2 regions of the Salinibacillus aidingensis genome follow, and region 2 is predicted to be linked to the other one. Evidence: a T-box and tRNA genes for the amino acid it is inferred to sense, from the RefSeq annotation. Region 2 holds a T-box; the other holds one or more tRNA genes.
The links. The T-box of region 2 lies ahead of pheS (phenylalanine--tRNA ligase subunit alpha). A T-box ahead of a tRNA ligase gene usually reads a tRNA of that ligase, here a tRNA-Phe.
Positions count from the first base shown of each region.

Region 1: it encodes a tRNA-Phe, which carries the amino acid that the T-box ahead of pheS (phenylalanine--tRNA ligase subunit alpha) is inferred to sense. The anticodon was not compared.

Region 1 is NZ_AP043759.1:532,261-535,641, reverse strand. Features, by position in the region: gene ACZ5OK_RS03020 (halocarboxylic acid dehydrogenase DehI family protein) at 1-359, shown strand, start outside; tRNA gene ACZ5OK_RS03015 (tRNA-Leu) at 867-948, opposite strand; tRNA gene ACZ5OK_RS03010 (tRNA-Cys) at 957-1,030, opposite strand; tRNA gene ACZ5OK_RS03005 (tRNA-Gly) at 1,040-1,114, opposite strand; tRNA gene ACZ5OK_RS03000 (tRNA-Gln) at 1,120-1,194, opposite strand; tRNA gene ACZ5OK_RS02995 (tRNA-His) at 1,209-1,281, opposite strand; tRNA gene ACZ5OK_RS02990 (tRNA-Trp) at 1,307-1,380, opposite strand; tRNA gene ACZ5OK_RS02985 (tRNA-Tyr) at 1,399-1,485, opposite strand; tRNA gene ACZ5OK_RS02980 (tRNA-Phe) at 1,564-1,639, opposite strand; tRNA gene ACZ5OK_RS02975 (tRNA-Asp) at 1,694-1,770, opposite strand; tRNA gene ACZ5OK_RS02970 (tRNA-Met) at 1,773-1,849, opposite strand; tRNA gene ACZ5OK_RS02965 (tRNA-Val) at 1,898-1,973, opposite strand; tRNA gene ACZ5OK_RS02960 (tRNA-Glu) at 1,981-2,055, opposite strand; tRNA gene ACZ5OK_RS02955 (tRNA-Ser) at 2,068-2,159, opposite strand; tRNA gene ACZ5OK_RS02950 (tRNA-Asn) at 2,162-2,236, opposite strand; rRNA gene rrf (5S ribosomal RNA) at 2,296-2,411, opposite strand; rRNA gene ACZ5OK_RS02940 (23S ribosomal RNA) at 2,682-3,381, opposite strand, start outside.
Region 2 is NZ_AP043759.1:2,299,900-2,303,280, reverse strand. Features, by position in the region: gene ACZ5OK_RS12370 (hypothetical protein) at 1-71, shown strand, start outside; gene sspI (small acid-soluble spore protein SspI) at 332-544, opposite strand; gene ACZ5OK_RS12360 (TrmH family RNA methyltransferase) at 664-1,407, shown strand; T-box leader at 1,458-1,694, shown strand; gene pheS (phenylalanine--tRNA ligase subunit alpha) at 1,918-2,952, shown strand; gene pheT (phenylalanine--tRNA ligase subunit beta) at 2,968-3,381, shown strand, end outside.

The DNA of each region.
Region 1 (3,381 bases), 1.8 Mb from region 2:
CTCCGATTTCCCTTAGAACACTTTTATCTGATGTCGCCAAAACTCACAATTCTTTCGATGTAGCAAGTGATTATCGAGCACTAGCAAACTATCCGAAATTTTTACATGTTACTTGGTCTCACCTAAAGCCATATATAAGTTCCGATGAATATACAATTCTAAAATCAGCTATGTTAAATCGAGCTGTAAATGTTTCTCGGGAGGAGATGCCGTGTTCAGTATGGATAGACAAAAATTACTTAGCTAGCATCTATTCCCCAGATCAAATTGCTGGAATCATGGGGGTAGTTTCTTTTTTTCATCAGTTTTTACCTGGCTTAATAATCGAGAATGAATTTATGAGGAGGATGATTATTTAGTAATTAGAGTTTAAAGCACCATTTATCTTTTTTTAATCCAATTTAATTTCTTATTAAAGCAAACGGTTGGTTATAAAGGAAGAACAACTGCTGCGCAGTACAAATATACTGTACAATAGAAAATGCTCTTTCACAATCTGGTGCGATTATGGAAGAACATAAGCTTAATTCGTAAGTAAAATATGGAGAAATGATTTTCTAGTTCAAGATCATTAAAGTTTTTCTCTTGGTAAACATGTTGACCTGCATTTTTGTTGTTGTAATCAAAGTTCCCGGGATTGGTTAAATGAAGACTACTTAGAAGATCAATAATTTTTTAAACTTAATACATAATGTGAAAAATTATGTGTAAAAAACAACATCTAATGTGCAAAATTGTGTAATTTAAAATTCAAACCTATCGTTTCCAATCGTATTCGATAAAAATAGAAAACCCTATAAACGCTGAAATATCAACGTTTATAGGGTTTATAAAATAACTTAACGTGTTTAAGAAATACTAGAAGATACCGGTGGTCGGGGTCGAACCGACACTCCAGAAGGAACACGATTTTGAGTCGTGCGCGTCTGCCAATTCCGCCACACCGGCATGTATTCTGGAGGCGGCAACCGGATTCGAACCGGTGATAAAGGTTTTGCAGACCTCTGCCTTACCACTTGGCTATGCCGCCAACTTTTAATGGAGCGGAAGACGGGATTCGAACCCGCGACCCCCACCTTGGCAAGGTGGTGTTCTACCACTGAACTACTTCCGCATGAATGGCTGGGCCAGCTGGATTCGAACCAGCGCATCACGAGATCAAAACCCGTTGCCTTACCGCTTGGCTATGGCCCAATGTATACCAAAAGGGCGATTGGTGGGAATCGAACCCACGAATGCCGGAGCCACAATCCGGTGCGTTAACCACTTCGCCACAACCGCCATATATTTTCCTTTAAAATGAAAATGGCAGGGGTAGTAGGAATCGAACCCACATCAAAGGTTTTGGAGACCTTCGTTTTACCATTAAACTATACCCCTACGTTACTATTAAATAAATGGTGGAGGGGACAGGATTCGAACCTGTGAACCCAAAGGGAGCGGATTTACAGTCCGCCGCGTTTAGCCAGACTTCGCTACCCCTCCAATTAAATTAATTAGAGTCCCAGCTAGAATATTACTACTATATCTTACTGGTTTCAAGTCAAAAATATAACTTGAAAATGGTGGCTCGGGACGGAATCGAACCGCCGACACACGGATTTTCAGTCCGTTGCTCTACCGACTGAGCTACCGAGCCACTATGTAATTTCATTATGATATAAGTTCCTAAACAAATATCCTATGTATTTAATGGCGGTCCGGACGGGACTCGAACCCGCGACCTCCTGCGTGACAGGCAGGCATTCTAACCAGCTGAACTACCGGACCATTGGTTGCGGGGGCAAGATTTGAACTTGCGACCTTCGGGTTATGAGCCCGACGAGCTACCAGACTGCTCCACCCCGCGATGTTACAAAAGCTGTTTTAGCCTTTGCGATTTCTAATTTAATTTTCATGGTGGAGGATGGCGGGCTCGAACCACCGACCCCCTGCTTGTAAGGCAGGTGCTCTCCCAGCTGAGCTAATCCTCCAATATAATGGTGACCCGTACGGGATTCGAACCCGTGATACCGCCGTGAAAGGGCGATGTCTTAACCACTTGACCAACGGGCCACATATGTATAATGGCGGAGAGCGAGGGATTCGAACCCTCGAGACCGCGGTAGCGGCCTACACGATTTCCAATCGTGCTCCTTCGACCACTCGGACAGCTCTCCAATGGCTCCACCGGCAGGATTCGAACCTGCGACCGATCGGTTAACAGCCGATTGCTCTACCTCTGAGCTACGGTGGAATGTTATCAACTTTTACTTTCATACCATTCAAACTGAGCTAGAGTGGTATTTTTATACCGCCTGGCGACGTCCTACTCTCGCAGGGGAAGAACCCCAACTACCATCGGCGCTGGAGAGCTTAACTACTGTGTTCGGAATGGGAACAGGTGTGACCTCTCCGCCCTCGTCACCAGACAAATTATCATTTTCAGTGACAACAAATATTATATCTTGTTTTCACAAAAAATCAAGGGGTAATTTTAAAAACACCCTCAAAACTAGATAAGAAAGTCAATCATGTGAGTAGACATTGGTCTATAGATCCGCCTGCGCTTTTCATGTTGTCTAGCTCCGGCTCCTAGGTCAAGGCGGATATAAGCCAAAGCCATTCCGTGGGCAAAACCATGCCACTCTATGTCTTCGTCTTATCCCGCATGACCTGAACAGTCGCCTGCGCTTTTCGTATAAGTTAAGTCCTCGATTGATTAGTATCCGTCAGCTGCACGTGTCACCACGCTTCCACCTCGGACCTATCTACCTCATCGTCTCTGAGGAATCTTACTCATTTAAAATGATGGGAAATCTCATCTTGAGGGGGGCTTCATGCTTAGATGCTTTCAGCACTTATCCCTTCCACACGTAGCTACCCAGCCGTGCTCCTGGCGGAACAACTGGTACACCAGCGGTGTGTCCATCCCGGTCCTCTCGTACTAAGGACAGCTCCTCTCAAATTTCCAACGCCCACGACGGATAGGGACCGAACTGTCTCACGACGTTCTGAACCCAGCTCGCGTACCGCTTTAATGGGCGAACAGCCCAACCCTTGGGACCGACTACAGCCCCAGGATGCGATGAGCCGACATCGAGGTGCCAAACCTCCCCGTCGATGTGGACTCTTGGGGGAGATAAGCCTGTTATCCCCGGGGTAGCTTTTATCCGTTGAGCGACGGCCCTTCCATTCGGTACCGCCGGATCACTAAGCCCGACTTTCGTCCCTGCTCGACTTGTAGGTCTCGCAGTCAAGCTCCCTTCTGCCTTTACACTCTGCGAATGATTTCCAACCATTCTGAGGGAACCTTTGGGCGCCTCCGTTACTCTTTAGGAGGCGACCGCCCCAGTCAAACTGCCCACCTGACACTGTCTCCGAACCGGATCACGGTTCTGG
Region 2 (3,381 bases):
TTCAGTTGTTAACCAAGCAGGAAGAAGTACAATCGTATTTTACAAAACAGCCGGAAAACGAAGAAAAATAAAATAAGCAAATTAAAGAAGTATGTGTTCAGCTTTCATGCACATACTTCTTTTTATAAGCCCAAACACCGACACTAGAACGTCCTGTTCGTCGTGGGAGGAAGGCCTAGCAAGGTGAGACCCTCAGTGCGATAGCATGAGGAGACTCACCAGCCGCCCGAACGCTCATTTTAGGTCATACTAATATTTATGGCACGACATACATCATAATTAAAGCGACAACTTATTACGAAACGAGGTTTCATTAAGATAAAATTTACTTTTATTGATTTTTCAACCCATCTTCAATTACCTGCAAAACATCCTCTTTTTCCGATTCATCGGCATTTTTCCAGTATACCTCAAAAATGACGCCCAGGCCTGGAAGGGTCTTTTCCTCTCCTCCCTGGATGGCATCAACAATGGTTGCCTCTAAATCATCAGCACTGTTACCTGAAATGTTGTGAAGGACAGCTTTTCGCAAATCTAAATCCATTTCGTAGTCACCTCATTTTTTTCAGCTTTGATAACCTTAGTTTGACCTTTTATTAGTAAAGTATGTATGATAAAGGGGATTCGTATGCAAAAGTACTGAAGATGCAGGTGAAAAATTCAATGATTGATTCTTTACAAAATAAAAAGGTGAAGTACTGGAACAAATTGAAAAGAAAAAAGGATCGCATGAAAAACGGTTCTTTTTTAATTGAAGGGGAGCATTTGCTGGAAGAGGCTATAAACAGCGATTGGACAGTTAAGGAAATCATTATCAAAAACGATTATGAGCGTTCTTTGCTTCAGACTGAGGCTATTCCTGTTACAGAAGTAAGTGAAAAAGTATTTACAACCCTGACAAGCACTGAAACCCCACAGGGAATTATGGCAGAAGTGGAAATGAAGCAATCCAAGGTACCTGAGAACGCCCGAAAGCTTGTGCTGCTGGATGCGATACAGGATCCAGGCAATCTGGGTACGATGATTCGAACGGCAGATGCCCTGGGATTCGATGGAATTATTTTAGGGAGAGGCTGTGTGGATCTGTTCAATGATAAGGTTATACGTTCCACCCAGGGTTCGTTTTTTCATCTTCCTATTTTGTTTAAGGACTTGTATTCAGAAATGGATGCTTTAAAAGAAGATGGATTTTCGATCTGGGCTACAGCATTACGGAATGCCGTGTCGATAGAAGAGCAGTCCGTACCGGAAAAGGTGGCAGTGATACTGGGCAATGAAGGGAATGGGGTACAGGCGAGCTTGTTGGAAAAGGCGGATCAAAGCGTCTACATTCCGATTAAAGGTGAAGCCGAATCTTTAAATGTTAGTATTGCTGCAGGAATTATGATGTACAAAATTCAACTCTAACTTGCAATTTTTTTGCTGATTTTCTATAATATCATCATAACTAAAGATGAGAAAAAGCGTGGAAAGAGTCCAGTAAATGATGACTAAGCGGCAGACAGGGAGAAATGCCACAGACTGAAAGCATTTTTGCCGCCTCATGATTGAAATTTCGCTCTGGAGCTGACACCAGGACCTTGCTTGATGCAAGTAAAGGTGTACCGGTTTATCCGTTATGAAAATGAAGTGGGCATACAGAATACGTATGTCAACGAGGGTGGTAACACGGAATGTAGAGTCTCGTCCCTTTTTAAAGGGGTGGGGCTTTTTTTAATGCGCTGGCCACGTCCGGCTCCAGCGCCCAGCGACTAGCGAGACTTCCTTCACCTCCGTACGATAAGTCAACATCGACTCACAAAGTTCGTCGTGTTTCCTTTATCTCCTACGGCTCAGTCCAGTCCGTACGTCGCTAAACGGGCGCTTCCGCCTTTGTTCACCGTCTCATTGTTTAAAGCAAATAAAGGAGGATGGAAAATGAAAGAACGTCTTGAGGAACTAAAACAGGAGGCTTTAACGAAGATTGCTGAAGCTGGCGATACCAGACAGCTGCAGGAAGTCCGCGTTTCCTATCTGGGAAAGAAGGGCCCAATCACTGAGGTACTACGAGGAATGGGAAAGCTGCCGAAAGAAGAGCGACCGGTGATTGGTCAGCTGGCAAATGAGGTTCGTGAAGTCATCTCCAAGGAATTAGATACAAAACAGGAGCAGTTGGAACAGAAGGCACTTGAAGCGCAGTTAGCAGAGGAATCCATCGATGTTACCCTGCCAGGCTATTCCCAGCCTACAGGAGGCCCTCATCTTCTGACAAAGCTGATTGAGGATATTGAGGATTTGTTTATTGGAATGGGCTTTGAAGTAGCAGAAGGCCCTGAAGTTGAACAGGATTATTATAACTTTGAGGCGCTTAATCTGCCTAAAGGACATCCGGCCCGTGATATGCAGGACTCCTTCTACATTACTGAGGAGCTGTTAATGCGCACCCATACGTCCCCTGTTCAGGCCAGAACAATGGAGAAGCATGAAGGCAGAGGACCCGTTAAGATTATTTGCCCTGGTAAGGTTTATCGACGGGATACGGATGATGCTACCCATTCCCACCAATTTACACAAATTGAAGGTTTGTATGTGGATGAAAATGTCCGAATGAGTGACTTGAAGGGTGTTCTAAATTCCTTTGCTAAGCAGGTGTTTGGCCAGAACCGCGAAATTCGTCTGCGTCCTAGCTTTTTCCCTTTCACAGAACCATCTGTAGAGATGGACATTTCCTGTAAAATGTGCCATGGAGAGGGATGCTCAGTCTGTAAGCATTCCGGATGGATTGAAATTTTAGGAGCAGGTATGGTTCATCCAAATGTTTTACGTATGGCTGGTTTCGATCCTGAGAAGTATTCCGGATTTGCATTCGGAATGGGACCTGAGCGAATTGCCATGTTGAAATATGGAATTGAGGATATCAGACATTTCTATACCAATGATGTTCGTTTCTTAAAACAATTCCATCAAGCATAAAGGAGGAAATGGAAAATGCTTTTATCATTAAATTGGTTAAAACAATATGTAGATCTTGATGATATATCTCCGGACGACCTGGCTGAGAAAATTACCAAAGGCGGAATTGAAGTCGATGGTGTTGAAAAGCTTGGGGAAGGGTTAAAAAATATCGTTGTTGGGTATGTGAAATCATGTGAACAGCATCCCGATGCAGATAAACTCAATGTGTGCCAGGTCGATGTTGGCGAAGAAGAATTACAAATCATCTGTGGTGCACCGAATGTTGCGGCAGGCCAGAAAGTAGTCGTTGCCAAGCCAGGTGCGAGACTTCCAGGCGGCATGAAAATTAAAAAGACGAAGCTTCGTGGAGAAGTATCCAATGGTATGATTTGTTCCCTGCAGGAGCTTGGAGTCGAGCAGAAATTTGTTCAAAAAGAATTTGAGGAT